DNA from 2 places in the Lentzea sp. NPDC054927 genome. Region 1 is predicted to be linked to the other one. Evidence: riboswitches for the same ligand, from Rfam matches in the RefSeq annotation. Region 1 holds a riboswitch; the other holds the start of a gene.

Region 1 (7,336 bases):
AGCGAGGGCATCTGGGACGAGGCCAAGCACCGCGGCTTCGACCTGCCGCTGTGCTCGGCCGGACTGGACCCGGACGCGACGCCGTCCGAGCTGTTCCTGTCGGGGGCCTGGCTGACCTGGGGCACCTACGCCGACGACGTCTACCCGTGGGTGTTCGGACGCCTGAGGGACCTCGTGGGGCTGAAGGCGCAGACCATCCGGCTCAAGCAGTGCCTGCCGCTCGACCTCGTCCCGCAGCTCGTCCCGGCGAACGCCACCGAGCGCGCGCTCGCGGACCTGTGGCTCAAGACCGCGACACCGATGCCGGCACATTTCCGGAAGACGTTCCGGGAGACCCTCGACGCGATGCTCGACGCGTGGGTGTGGGAAGTCGTGAACATCCAGCAGAACCGCGTTCCCGACCCCGTTGACTACCTGGAAATGCGCCGATCCACGTTCGGTTCCGAGCTGACGACCTCGCTGAGCCGCTTTTCGCATTCGACGACGGTGCCGCAGGAGATCTGGGGAACGCGGGTCGTGCAGACCATGGAACGGTCGGCCATGGATTACTGCTGCATGCTCAACGACGTCACCTCGTACCTGAAGGAAATCCAGTACGAGGGCGAGGTGCACAACATGGTGCGGGTGATCGAGAGCTTCCTCGGGGTGTCCCAGTCCCGGGCGTTCGAGATCACCTACAAGCTCATGGACGCCCGGCTCGCGCAGTTCGTCAGGTCCGCCGACACCGACCTGCCGAAGCTCTGCGACGACCTGTCGCTCGACGACGCCACGCGTGCGTCGCTGGCCCGGTACGCGGACGAGCTGAAGGACTGGATCGTCGGGATCGTCAACTGGCACAAGGAAACCTCGCGCTACGGCGAGGAGGAGCTGAAGACGCCGGTGAACGCCCACCTGCTGGCCGGAGCGTTCCACCAGGGCCCGTCGGGACTCGGCACCTCGGCGGCCAGGATCACCGCCCGGACCTGACCCCTGACCGCGGCTGACCGTCGCCGGCCACGTTTGGTCAGTGGACGGTCAGCGCCGGTCGGCACCTTGTGGGCAACACCGACTCACAGGGGGCAACACCATGAAGAACGTCCTGATCTCCGGCGCCAGCATCGGCGGACCCGCGCTCGCGTACTGGCTGCGCCGCTACGGCTTCACCGTCACCGTGGTGGAGCGGGCGCGCGGTCTGCGGCCCGGCGGCCAGGCGATCGACGTGCGCGGCCCGGCGCTGGAGGTCATCGAGCGGATGGGGCTCGGCGACCAACTGAAGTCGTTCGACACCAACATGCGCGGCATGAACATGGTCGACGCCGAGGGCAACGAGCTGTTCCGCTCCACCACGCACACCCTCAGCGGCGGCGACCTGGAGAGCCCCGACGTCGAGCTCCTGCGCGACGACCTCGCGAACATGCTGTTCGACGCGGTCGACGGCGTGGAGTACCTGTTCGACGACACGATCACCTCGATCGACGGCACCCGCGTCACGTTCGAGAAGGCCGCGCCCCGCGACTTCGACGTCATCGTCGGCGCCGACGGCCTGCACTCCAACGTCCGCCGGCTCGCGTTCGGCCCGGAATCGGAGTTCATCAGCCACCTCGGCATGAACCTGGCCGTCTTCACCGCGCCGAACTTCCTGAACCTCGACCACTGGCAGACCTTCCAGCAGGGCGACGTCGTAGGCGGCGGCATCATGAGCGCCCGCTCGAACGCGGAATGCCGTGTCTACATGGGTTTCAACGGCGAGGTCTCGTTCGACTACCGCGACGTCGACGCACAACGGGCGTTGCTCGCCGAGAAGTTCGCCGACGCCGGCTGGGCGTGGCCGACCGCGCTGAAGCACATGTGGGAGGCGCCAGACTTCCACTTCGACTCGATGAGCCAGATCCGGATGGACTCCTGGTCGCGCGGCAACGTCGTGCTGCTGGGTGACGCCGGCTACTGCGGTTCGCCGTTGTCCGGTCAGGGCACCAGCATGGCGTTGGTGGGCGCTTACGTGCTCGCCGGCGAACTCCGCGACGATCCTTCCACGGCTTTCCAGCGCTACGAGGAGATCCTGCGGCCGTACGTGACGGCCAACCAGGACATGGCGCTGCGCAACCAGGAGCGGGGCGGCGCACCGGGCGACGACTTCGCCGAGGTGGTGAACAGCCTCAGTCTTCCCAGCTACTGATACATGTCCTGGATCGCGGCGGTGAGATCGTCCTCCGGAAGCACCCTGCCGGTGAAGCGGGTGACCGCCGTGATCCCCTTCGCGTTGGTGTGCCGCCAGTCGTCGAAGTCGAGTCCGTCGAGTGCGGCGGCGACCTCCGGGTCGTCGCCGAAGTCGGCTTCCTCCCACGGTTCCTCGGACGAGATCAGCTGCCCGTCGCGGGCGAACGACAGCCGCCTGACGGCGTTGACGTTCCAGAAGAGGCTGGCCGCCTTTCCGTTGCGGGACAAGCGTTCCAGCACTTCTCGTTGGGAGCCGACGTAGTTGTTGCACTCCACCACCACGGTTCCGCCGTCGATCTCCACGGCGATGGAGTCCTCTTCGAAGTCGTCGACCACGTCGTCGACGTCGAGACCGTTGACGACGGTGACGGTCGCTGCCTCACCGAGCAGCGCGGGCAGCCACCGCAGCCCGGCCTCCGGCGGGATCCTGACCTCGGGGGCGGGTTCACCGCGCAGGAGATGGCCGACGCGATCCGTCTTCTTGCGCACCAACGGTTCTGAGTGGGGCTCCGGCCAGATCAACAGCTCGTAGCGTTCCTCGTCGTCCCCGTCCCGTCCACGTGCGTGCACCCGGACGCGGAACTCGCCCGGCCACGGCGGCATTCCGCCATGACCGAGCCGAGCGTCACCCTCCTCGGCCGTGAAGCTCGTCTCGGCCACCTCGTCCCAGTGCCCGATCTCCTCCTCACCGGGGACGTCGAGCACCACCCGGACGGACACCGGCACCGTGCCTTCCTCTATCCCGGTGCGCACCGCGAACCCGGTGCTGATCGCTGCCACGAGTCCGGTGGCCCCGAAGTCCGCATTGTCGAGACTCGGCTGTTCCACGAACACGAACTCGTGGCCGAACACCGGAACGTTCGTCGGCCAGGACGAGCCGATGTACTCGGCCCTCCGCTTCTCCAGCACCGCCTGCTCGTACGCGGGAGGCTTCGGGATCGACGGCAACAGCAGCGCGGTCACGCCGATCGCGACACCGATGATCCCCACCGGGTCGGTCGCGGTCGGCGTGCCGATCGCCCGCAGCACCGCCGCCGACACCGCCACGGCCAGTGCGAGATGCGCTGCGCCGTGCTTGGCGATGATCGAGGCCTCGTCTCCGCTCACCTCACCGAGGTCGAGCAGCCCCGCCATCGACCGCACGTGTTCGGTGACCAGTTCGGTCGCGCCGCGGTGGACCGCCGTGATCATGGAGACCGGTGTCTTGAGCGCGCTCTGGTCGTTGGACGAGATGAGCGAGAAGAGGCTGCCGTCCGGGAGCGGCTGCAGGCCGGCCACCACCGTCGCCGGCGCCGTCAGCGTCAGCCCGGCCACGCCCAGCTCCAGCGCGCCGAGCAACCGCTCCGCGGTCAGCCTCGCGAAGTCGTCGAGCGCTCGCTGGACGGGCGTGCCGTAGTCGGGGCGACCGGTCCACTGGCGCGGTTCGTACCTGCCCAGTTCGGCGGCTGGAGCGGCCGGGATGAGCGCCTCGATCGACGGTACCGCGGCCATGATCATGTTTTCGAATTCCCCCACACCGCGATTGTGCCGGTGGATGGCCCAGCTCACAGCCATTTGACTCGGATTGATCCCTCCCGCACGATCCTGGGTTGACAACAGCATCCGCACGCCGCGGGGGAAGCCGGTGAAATTCCGGCACTGACCCGCAACGGTGATAGTCCGACTGCCCGTGGCGCGCGGTAGCTCCACCAACCCCGTCGAGGACCGCGGGGCAGGGAGGCGTAGTGAGACGGACATCCGTGCTGGTCGCGATCATCGCGGCCGTGCTCGTGGCGACACCGCAGGCGCAGGCCACTGAAGACACCGCGGCCGCGCCTTCTGCCGGTACGTGGCTGACCGGCCAGTTCATCGGCGGCGACCACCTGCTCAAGGGCCCTGATCTCGTCGATCCCGGGCTGACCGCGGACGGCGTGTACGCGCTGGCGGCGGCCGGGGTCGGCAAGTCCACCGCCACCAAGGCCGCTGCCTGGCTGGCTCAGCCCGAGCAGCTGGCGTTCCTGGTCGGAGACGGTGAGGCCGAGTCGTACGTCGGTGGCCTGGTGAAGCTGGCGCTGGTGGCGCAGACGCTCGGCACCGATCCGCACAAGTTCGCGGGCGTCGACCTGCTGAAGCGGCTTTCGGTGCTGCAGGAGGAGTCGGGCCGGTACCGCGACAAGACCGATCCCGAGTGGGACCAGACCAACGCGTTCACGCAGGCGTTGGCGATCATCGTGCTGAAGCGCGCTGCTCTGCCGTTCGACAAGGGGCTGGCGTACCAGGTTTCCACGCAGTGCCCGGACGGCGGGTTCCCGATCGCGTTCGGGCAGCCGACGTGCAAGTCCGATGTGGACGGAACGGCGATGGTGCTGCAGGCACTGCTGGCCGTGGGTGAGAAGTCCGCGTCACCGAAGGCGTTGGCCTGGCTCGTGGCGCAGCAGAAGGCGGACGGCGGGTTCCCGTCGGCGACGGCAGGGTCGAACTCCAACAGCACCGGACTCGCGGTCGGCGCACTGGTCGCCGGTGGCCGGGCAGAGTCGGCGGACAAGGCCGTGGCGTACCTGAAGTCGCTGCAGGTCGGATGTGCCGGACCGGAGGCGCAACGCGGTGCGGTCGCCTACGACAGCGCGGGTTTCGAGCTGTACCCGGCGGTGCGCGCGACCACCCAGGCGATGCTCGGCCTGGCTCGGGTGAGCCTCGCCGACGTCTCGGCGTCGTCGGCTTCCGCTGGTGTGCCGGCGATCGACTGCACGACCATTCCTTCTCCTTCGCCAACTCCGTCGCCCACCGTGCCCGCTCCTGCCGGCCCCAAGGCTCCGGCCGATCCGCCGCTCGCCGTCACGGGTCCCGACAACGCCGTGCCGCTGACCCTGTTCGGTTCCTTCGCGGTGCTCGCCGGTGCCGTCCTGCTCGTCGTTTCACGTCGTCGGAAGGTTGGTGCCTGATGCGCCGCATGCTTGCCGTCCTCGCCCTGCTCGCGAGCACGTTCGTGGTCACGTCTCCCGCCGCCTCCGCCGTTCCCTGCGCGGGTGTGAAGGTGGTGGTGGACTTCGCCGCGCTGGGCGGCGGCGTCCAGACCGGATGCACCACGACCGACCCGGCCACCGGCCTCCAGGCGCTGACCGACGCGAGCTTCACGTACTCGTTCGTGCCGCGTCAGCCCGGTTTCGTGTGCCGGATCAACCTGCTGCCGAACCCGTGCACCGCGCCCACGACCAGCGCGTACTGGTCGTACTGGCACGCCACGCCCGGCGGCACCTGGACCTACAGCACCTCGGGCGCCGGCAGCTACAACCCGGAGCCGGGCACCGTCGAGGGCTGGGCGTTCGGCGCGGGCGTCGCCCCGGCAGCCACTCCGTGAAAAGGCTTTTCGTCGCGCTGGCACTGGTAGCCGCGTTCGTACCGGTGCCGGCGCACGCGGCGGGCTGTGACGGCGTGACGGTCGTCGTGGACTATCGCGGTCTCGGGGGAGGCGTGCAACAGGGTTGTGCGTCGGGTAGTCCGTCGTCGGGGGTGGCGGCGCTGACGGCGGCCGGGTTCGGCTACACCTACGCATCCCGGCAGCAGGGTTTTGTCTGCCGCATCAACGGAAAGCCCGGCGCGGACGCGGACAAGTGCGTCAACACCTCGCCCGCCACGGCCTACTGGTCGTACTGGCACGCGCCCGCCGGTGGTTCCTGGACGTACAGCAACCAGGGCGCGGCGACCTACGTGCCGGCCCGTGGAACCGTTGAGGGCTGGGCGTTCGGTGCGGGAGAACAGCCCGGCATCGCACCGCCCGCTGCTCCGGCACCTCAGCCTCAGCCGCCCGCGCCGCAACCGCCGCCGGTGGGGCAACCTCCGGCCCAGCAACCGCCTGCGGTGACAACAACTACCACTGCACCGCCCAGTTCTTCGGCAGCTGCAACGTCGTCTTCGGTGGCGGCTCCTTCTTCGACACCTTCATCGGCCGTGTCGTCGTCGGTGGCGGCGGGGGAGATGTCGGCGGCTGTGGAGGAGAAGGCGCAGCAGGCGGAAGAGAAGTCCGGATCCGGCTGGTTGTGGACCGCGATCGGTGTGTTGCTGATCGCGGCACTCGTCGTGGCAGGGCTGGTGGTCGCACGCCGTCGGCGTGGTGCGGAAGCCGAGTGAGGCTCCACTCCGGCGCGTGGTGGCTCTGGGCCCTGGGCCTCGCCACCGCCGCCAGCCGCACCACCAACCCGCTGATGCTGGGCCTGATCCTCGCCGTGGCGGGCGTGGTCGTGGTGACCTGCCGGGCGAACACGCCGTGGGCAGGAACCTACGGCGTGTTCCTGAAGTTCGGCCTGCTGGTCATCGGTCTGCGCGTGGTCCTGCACATGTTCCTCGGCGGGATCGCGGGCCCGACCGTGCTCTTCACCCTGCCCCAGATCCCGCTCCCGGACTGGGCCCAGGGCATCAGGATCGGCGGCCCGGTCTCCGCGGAAGGCCTGGTTTTCGCGCTGTACCAGGGTTTGCTGCTCGCGACGATCCTCAGCTGTGTCGGTGCCGCCAACGCCCTCGCGAATCCCAAACGCCTGCTGCGCTCACTTCCCGCCGCGTTGTACGAGGTGAGCGTGGCCGTGGTGGTGGCGCTGACCGTTGCCCCACAACTGGTCGCGTCCGCACGGTCGGTGCGCAGGGCTCGTCAGCTCCGCGGCGACACGGCACGTGGTGCGAAGGCGATCCGCACGATGTTGGTGCCGGTGCTGGAAGACGCCCTCGAACGGTCGTTGGTGCTGGCGGCCTCCATGGATTCCCGCGGCTATGGCCGCACGGCCGGCATCTCACGCCGGGACCGAGCGCTCACCGGGACGTTGGTGCTGGCCGGGCTGTTCGGGTTCTGCATCGGCATGTACGGGCTGCTCGCCGACGCCTACTCCGGCTGGCCGTTGCTCGCGCTCGGTGGTGTGCTGGCGATCGCGGGCCTGAAGGTCGGCGCGCGCCGGGTGCCGCGCACGCGTTACCGGCCGGATCGGTGGACGGCCAGGGCCGTTGGGGTGGCGTTGAGCGGAGCGGTGGGGGCGGTGGCGCTGGTGTTCTCGTCGGATCCGGCGTTGTCGCCGTCGACGGTTCCGTTGCAGGCGCCGGAACTGCCGCTGGTACCGGCATTGGCCGTGCTGCTGGCGCTGGTGCCGGTGGCGATCGTGAGGGAAGCATGATCAGG
Region 2 (7,336 bases), on a different contig from region 1:
CCGGCCGTTTCCGGGTTGCCCACCGGGCCGGTTACAGGCTGGAACTGCCCGCGGTCACCCCTTGACGCGACCCCGTTCCTGCGGTCGAGTGACACTCGAAAGTGGGCAATGGGCCGTGTGGGTGTCCCGCAGTACGGGAGAGAACACCCCGATGGGGTGTCCGGCATGCGGCGAGTGGCCGGGATGCCGGTAGCCTTTCGCGAAGGAAAGTAGTCCCACTAATTGGGGACTGACACCTGGGAGGTGTGTGGATGCGGCTCGCAGTGATCCCAGGAGACGGGATCGGGCCCGAGGTCATCGCTGAGGCCCTGAAGGTCCTCGGCGAGGTCGTTCCGGCGGCCGAGATCACTCGCTACGACCTCGGCGCGGCGCGCTGGCACGCCACGGGAGAGTTGTTGCCCGAGTCGGTGCTGGGAGAGCTTCGCCAGCACGACGCGATCCTGCTCGGCGCGGTCGGCGACCCGTCGGTGCCGAGCGGAATTCTGGAGCGCGGGCTGTTGCTGCGTCTCCGGTTCGAGCTCGACCACCACGTGAACCTCCGCCCCGCCCGTCTCTACCCCGGCGTCCGCAGCCCGCTCGCGGACCCGCCGGAGATCGACATGGTGGTGGTCCGCGAGGGCACCGAGGGCCCGTACGCGGGCAACGGCGGTTTGCTCCGCAAGGACACCCCGCACGAGATCGCGACCGAGGTCTCGATCAACACGTCGTTCGGCGTGGAGCGCGTTGTTCGTGACGCCTTCGCCCGCGCGGCGAACCGTCCGCGTCGCCATCTGACGCTGGTGCACAAGACGAACGTCCTCACGCACGCCGGCTCGTTGTGGTCGCGCGTGGTGGAGGAGGTCTCGTTGCAGCACCCGGACGTCACCGTGGCCTACCAGCACGTCGACGCGGCGACGATCCACCTGGTCACCGACCCCGGCCGTTACGACGTGATCGTGACGGACAACCTGTTCGGCGACATCCTGACCGACCTCGCCGCCGCCGTCACGGGTGGCATCGGCCTGGCCGCGTCGGGAAACATGGACGTGACGCGGCGCAACCCGTCGATGTTCGAGCCCGTGCACGGCTCGGCACCGGACATCGCGGGCCAGGGCATCGCGGACCCGACCGCCGCGGTGCTGTCGGTGGCGCTGCTGCTCGACCACCTGGGCGAGCACGAGTCGGCGCGCCGGATCGAGGCCTCCGTGGCCTTTGATCTCGCGACCAGGGACCACCAGTCGCCTGGGGCCACCTACGCCATCGGCGATCGTCTCGCGGCACTCGTGTCGTCGAACGTGCGCACTGGCTGAGTTTTCTCTGCAAGGCTTCTCCGGCCCCGGCACCCTTTGGTGCTGGGGCCGGGTCGTTTCCAAGGCGGTGCGGCCGCTCGTCGGGCCACGTGCAGTTCACGCCGGTGTTTTGAAGCCCCGGCCGGAATGTCCCGGCCGGGGCTTCGGCGTCTCCCGCGCTGATCAGAGCTGGCCGTTGGCCTCACGCCAGGCGCGCTCCTTCTTGATCCACTCGTTGTCCTGCGGGAACTCGTCGATCGTCGGCACCCTGCGGATCTCGGTCTTGAACCCGGGCCCGGTCATCGGGGCTCGCTTGGCCCACTCGATCGCCTCTTCCTTCGAGGCGACGTTGATGATGTAGAAGCCGTTGAACAGCTCCTTGGTCTCGCCGTACGGGCCGTCCGTGACGACCGGCGGCTCGGTGGAGTAGTCGACGACCACGCCCTCGGACGGGTCGGCCAGACCCTCGGCGGACAGCAGCACGCCGGCGCGGATCATCTCCTCGTTGAAGCGGCCGACCGTCTCCAGCATCTTGTCGAAGTCGAACTCGCCCATGTTCGCGAAGGCCTCGTCGGTGGCGCGCCAGATCATCATGTACTTCACGGTGTGTCTCCCTGTGTCTCTGCGGGGCCGCTCAGCCCCTTGGCATCCACAGGTCGAACGGGCTCCGCAGCGGATCGACACGAGCCCCCAGAAAACTTTCGAAGATCTTTTCCGGCGCGGGGTCAGGCCAGCCACAAGATCAGGACGAGCAGCAGCAACCAGTGCAGGACGGCCGCTGTCAGCACTCGCCTGGCCGGCCTGACCAGCCACGCGATGCCGATGGTGAACGGCACGAACAGCATGCCCACCAGGAAGTAGCTCAGCGGCAGTGCCCAGAGGCCGGTGATCGGGTTGACGTCGACCGGGATGTCCTGGTTGGACGTGATGAACAGCGTGCCCATGAAGCCGACCAGGAACACCCCCAGGTGGAGTGCCGCGGTGCGGCTCCAGAGGTACACCGGCAGCGGCGCCACCGCGATCGCCCAGCCGGTCAGCACCTGCGGCAGCGCCGCGCAGGACGCAGGCGTGCAGTAGAGGTCGTTCAGCGCGGTGCCGATCGGCATGTGGGCAAAACCACCGATCATGGAGCCCGCGATCACCAGGGTGACCACGAGCACGGCAACGCGGGGATCGTCCCTGTGGATCACCTTGGTGGTGCCGTGCTCGGCCCGCAGCTGCTCGCGCCGCAGCCGTCTTCGCTCTCCGAGGTCCATGCCCACCAGACGCATCTCACCGCGGATTTGTGCAGACGGCCGTGAGTTACAGTGCGGAGGTCGTGCACGGGGGAAGTCCGGTCGAAATCCGGCGCTGACCCGCAACGGTAGGTCCCTGAGTCAGGGACGAGCCCGAATACCCGCACACGGCGTGCAGAGAACCTCCGACTCCTGCCGTGGACTGCGGGAAGGGACCCAGCGATCAACACCGTGCTCGGCAAGATCAGCGTGCTCGTCGGCGTGCTCGCCGTCAGCATCGTCGCGGGCGTGGCCCTCGGCCCCGTCTCCGTCCCGTTCGGCGTGACCCTCGAACTGCTGTGGGCGGCGCTCACCGGCGGCACCATCCCCGCCGACCTCTCCGGGCAGTACCACATCGTCTGGGACATCCGGCTTCCCCGCGTCCTGCTCGCCGCGGTGGTCGGTGCCGGCCTCAGCACGGTCGGCGTCGCCATCCAGGCGATGGTCCGCAACGCGCTGGCGGACCCTTATGTGCTCGGCATCTCATCGGGTGCGAGCGTCGGCGCGACGGCGGTGGCGACGCTCGGAGTGTTGTCCGGCCTCGGTGTCTACGCCCTGTCGACCGGCGCCTTCCTGACGGGTCTCGGCGCCACCGCGCTGGTGTACATCACCGCGCGCACGAGCCGAGGGCTCACACCGTTGCGGCTCGTGCTGACCGGAACCGCGCTGGCGTACGGGTTCTCCGCCGTGGCGATGCTGCTGGTGTTCCAGGCGCCGCACGGTGAAGCGGCGCGGGCGGCCATGTTCTGGTTGCTCGGCAGTCTCGGCGGCGCGACCTGGCAGTCGTTGCCGATCGCCACCGCGGTGACCGTGCTCGGAATCGTCTACCTGCTGGCCAAGGCGCGGCCGCTGAACGCCCTGGCGATGGGCGACGAGACCGCGACCACGCTCGGCGTCGAGGTCAACCGGTTCCGCACGCACCTGTTCATCGTCACCGCTGCCATCACCGGCGTGCTGGTGGCGGTCAGCGGGGCGGTGGGGTTCGTCGGCCTGATGCTGCCGCACCTCACCCGCATGGTCGTGGGCGCCGACCACCGCAAGGTGCTGGCCCTGGCCCCACTCGCCGGAGCCTCGTTCCTGGTCTGGGTCGACGTGGCCGCACGGATGCTCGCGGCACCGGAAGAGCTGCCGCTCGGCGTCATCACGGCCGCGCTGGGCGTGCCGTGCTTCATTCTCCTGATGCGCCGCAAGGCGTACGTGTTCGGAGGCCGCTGATGCGCGTCGAGCTCGCCGGCGTCACCGTCCGGAACATCGTCGAGGACATCACGCTGCACGCCGCGAACGAGGTCGTCGGCATCGTCGGCCCGAACGGCAGCGGCAAGTCGACCACCCTGCGCTGCGTGTACCGCTCGTTGAAACCGGACGCCGGCACGGTCCTGCTCGACGGCCAGAACGTCCACAAGCGACACAACATCGCCCGCGACCTCTCCGCCCTCACCCAGGAGTCGCAGGTCGAGTTCGACTTCACCGTCACCGAGGTCGTGGAGATGGGCAGGCTGCCGCACGACCGCGACCCCACCCGGGATCTGCGGGTGGTCGCCACCGCACTGGCCACAGTGGACGTCACCCACCTGGCCGAGCGCAGCTACCTCAGCCTCTCCGGCGGCGAACGGCAGCGCGTGCTCATCGCGCGGGCGATCGCCCAGGAACCGCGCGTGCTCGTGCTGGACGAGCCGACCAACCACCTCGACATCCGCCACCAGCTGGACGTGCTGACGCTCACCCGAGGTCTGGGCATCACCGTCCTGACCGTCCTGCACGACCTGAACCTCGCCGCGTCCTACTGCGACAGGTTGTACGTGCTCGACGAAGGCCGCCTGGTCGCGTCCGGCACACCGGAGGAGGTCCTGGTGCCCGAACTGATCGCCAAGGTCTTCCACGTCACCGCACACGTCGTCCGGCACCCCACCACGGGAGTTCCCCAGCTCCTGTTCGACCAGGAGGTCACCCCTTGAGAACCGTCCTTTGCGCCGCCGCGCTCCTGCTGTCCGGCTGCGGCGCCACCCTCGCACAGGACACCTCCGCGTCCGATCCGGTGACCATCACGAACTGCGGCCAGCAGGTGACGTTCGACAAGGTGCCGTCCAAAGTGGTCACCAACGACACGGGCATCACCGAACTGATGTTCGCGCTGGGCCTCAAGGACCGCATGGCCGGCTACGTCGTGAACGGCCGCGACACCGTGGACCTGCGCACCTCCCCGTGGAAGTCCGACTTCGACACCGCGAAGCACCTGTCCGACAAGATCTCCAAGGAGGTCGTGCAGGGCGCCAACGCCGACCTGGTGTTCGCCGGCTGGAACTACGGCTTCAGCGAGAGCACCGGCTTCACCCCGGACGCCTTGAAGCAACTCGGCATCGGCACCTACCAACTCACCGAGGCGTGCCGCAACGGCATCGGCAAGCAACGCGGCATCATGCCCGCTCTCGACGCGCTGTACACGGACCTGCGCAACCTCGGGAAGATCTTCCGCGTCGAGGCCAAGGCCGAAGAACTCGTCAAGGGCTACCAGCAGCAGATCGAGAACGCCGGACGCCTGATGGCCGGCAAGCCGCGGCCCAAGGTGTTCCTCTACGACAGCGGCCAGGACCAGCCGTTCACCTCGGGCAAGAACGCGGCGCCCCAGGACGTGATCTCGAAGGCCGGCGGCGACAACATCTTCGGCGACCTCAACGACAGCTGGACCACGGTCAACTGGGAGACCGTCGTGCAGCGCAACCCGGACGTCGTGCTGATCGTGGACTACGCCGACGGCGAGGCGAACACACCGGAGCAGAAGCAGGCGTTCCTGCAGGGGTTCGCGCCGCTCGCCAACTCGCCGGCCGTGCAGAACAAGCGCTTCTACGCACTGCCGTACGCGGCGTTGGTGGAGGGGCCGCGGAACCCGGCGTCGATCGAGGCGTTCGCGAAGTTCCTGGCCGGCGCGTGAGCCCCAGGAAGCACGGGTCACAGGCGTGAACCCGTGACCAGATAGTGGGAGATTTCCTCCCGGCGCTTGGTACGCCGTGCTGAGCTGTGGCAGCATCCGCGTCATGGCTCAGCACATCGCCACGATTATTGACGAGCGCGTCGGGTAGTTGCCGCCCCTGGCACCCGACGCGCAGACCTCTCGCATCCCGCGGGGGGTCTTTTTGTTTGCCCGGATGAGGAGATGACCCCCATGACCGGCCCGAACGACGACTTCCACGTCTACGACACGACGTTGCGCGATGGCGCACAACGTGAGGGCATTTCGTACTCCGTCACGGACAAGCTCGCGGTGGCGCGGCTGCTGGACGGGCTCGGCGTGGGGTTCATCGAGGGCGGCTGGCCGGGTGCGTTGCCCAAGGACACGGAGTTCTTCGCGCGGGCGGCGGCGGGGGATCTGGAGCTCAAGCACGCCAAGCTGGTCGCGTTCGGGGCGACGCGCAAGGCCGGGGTCAAAGTCGAGGAAGACCTGCAGGTCAAGGCACTTCTCGATGCTCAGGCGCCGGTGATCACGCTGGTGGCCAAGTCGGACCTCAGGCACATCGAACGGGCGTTGCGCACGGACGCCGAAGAGAACCTCAAGATGGTGCGCGACACCGTCAAGTACCTCAAGGATCACGGAAGGCGCGTTTTCCTCGACGCCGAGCACTTCTTCGACGGGTACGCGTTCTCGCCGGACACCAGCCTGAGGGTGCTGGAGTCCGCTGTGGAGGGTGGCGCGGACGTTGTTGTGCTGTGCGACACGAACGGCGGGCAGCTGCCGCTCGGCCTCGCCGAGACGGTCGCCGAGGTCGTGGAGAAGACCGGTTTCCGAGTAGGCATCCACTGTCAGGACGACACGTCCTGCGCGGTGGCGAACACCCTCGCGGCCGTTCAGGCGGGCGCGACGCACGTTCAGTGCACCGCCAATGGTTATGGCGAGCGAGCAGGCAATGCGGACCTGTTCGCCGTCGTGGGAAACCTCGTGACCAAGCTCGGCATGGAGGTGCTCCCGACCGGGGCACTGGCCGAGCTCACCCGTGTCTCCCATGCGTTGGCCGAGATCGCGAACATCGCACCCGACACCCACCAGGCATATGTCGGGTCGTCAGCATTCGCTCACAAGGCGGGTCTGCACGCGAGCGCGATCAAGGTGGATCCGGAGCTGTACAACCACATCGATCCGGACATCGTCGGCAACGACATGCGGGTGCTGGTCACCGAGATGGCCGGTCGGGCGAGCATCGAACTCAAGGGACGTGAGTTCGGGCTCGACCTGGCCGGCCGGTCAGCCGAGGTTGGGAGCGCTCTCAGCCGGGTGAAGGAGCTCGAGTCCAAGGGCTGGTCGTTCGAGGCGGCCGATGCGTCGCTGGAACTGCTGCTGCGCAACGAGCTGTCCGAACTGGACGGTCCACCCCCGTTCACGCTGGAGTCCTACCGGGTGGTGCTGGACCACCGCTCGGACGGCGAGATCGTGTCCGAGGCCACGGTCAAGGTGCACGTGGCGGGGGAGCGGGTCATCGCGACCGCCGAGGGCAACGGTCCCGTGCACGCGCTCGACGCCGCCCTGCGCAAGGCGTTGCTGCCGCACCTGTCCTGGTTGGACACTGTGGAGCTGGCCGACTACAAGGTGCGCATCCTCACCGAGCACCCCGGTACGGACGCCGTGACGCGCGTGCTGGTGGAGTCGACCGACGGCGAACGCGAGTGGACCACCGTGGGCGTGCACGGCAACATCGTCGAGGCCTCCTGGCTCGCGCTGTGTGACGCGCTGGTGCACAAATCCATGCGGTCCTCCGTCTAGGAGGCATACGTACAGATCGCGCGAAGCGCTCACCTCCAGGCGCA

The links. Region 1 has a riboswitch for cobalamin ahead of ACWGE0_RS10805 (LPXTG cell wall anchor domain-containing protein). Riboswitches for the same ligand answer to the same signal wherever they lie in the genome.
Region 2: another riboswitch for cobalamin. It lies ahead of ACWGE0_RS44345 (FecCD family ABC transporter permease); the one in region 1 lies ahead of ACWGE0_RS10805 (LPXTG cell wall anchor domain-containing protein).

The regions. Positions count from the first base shown of each region.
Region 1 covers NZ_JBSGXZ010000005.1:166,546-173,881, forward strand. The annotation lists gene ACWGE0_RS10790 (terpene synthase family protein) at 1-966, shown strand, start outside; gene ACWGE0_RS10795 (FAD-dependent monooxygenase) at 1,067-2,155, shown strand; gene ACWGE0_RS10800 (DUF6461 domain-containing protein) at 2,149-3,711, opposite strand; adenosylcobalamin-variant (AdoCbl-variant) riboswitch at 3,802-3,873, shown strand; gene ACWGE0_RS10805 (LPXTG cell wall anchor domain-containing protein) at 3,921-5,117, shown strand; gene ACWGE0_RS10810 (hypothetical protein) at 5,117-5,533, shown strand; gene ACWGE0_RS10815 (hypothetical protein) at 5,530-6,303, shown strand; gene ACWGE0_RS10820 (CbiQ family ECF transporter T component) at 6,300-7,331, shown strand; gene ACWGE0_RS10825 (ABC transporter ATP-binding protein) at 7,328-7,336, shown strand, end outside.
Region 2 covers NZ_JBSGXZ010000073.1:8,675-16,010, reverse strand. The annotation lists gene ACWGE0_RS44360 (3-isopropylmalate dehydrogenase) at 252-1,289, shown strand; gene ACWGE0_RS44355 (YciI family protein) at 1,452-1,871, opposite strand; gene ACWGE0_RS44350 (hypothetical protein) at 1,994-2,530, opposite strand; cobalamin riboswitch at 2,551-2,686, shown strand; gene ACWGE0_RS44345 (FecCD family ABC transporter permease) at 2,735-3,757, shown strand; gene ACWGE0_RS44340 (ABC transporter ATP-binding protein) at 3,757-4,497, shown strand; gene ACWGE0_RS44335 (ABC transporter substrate-binding protein) at 4,494-5,471, shown strand; gene cimA (citramalate synthase) at 5,703-7,292, shown strand.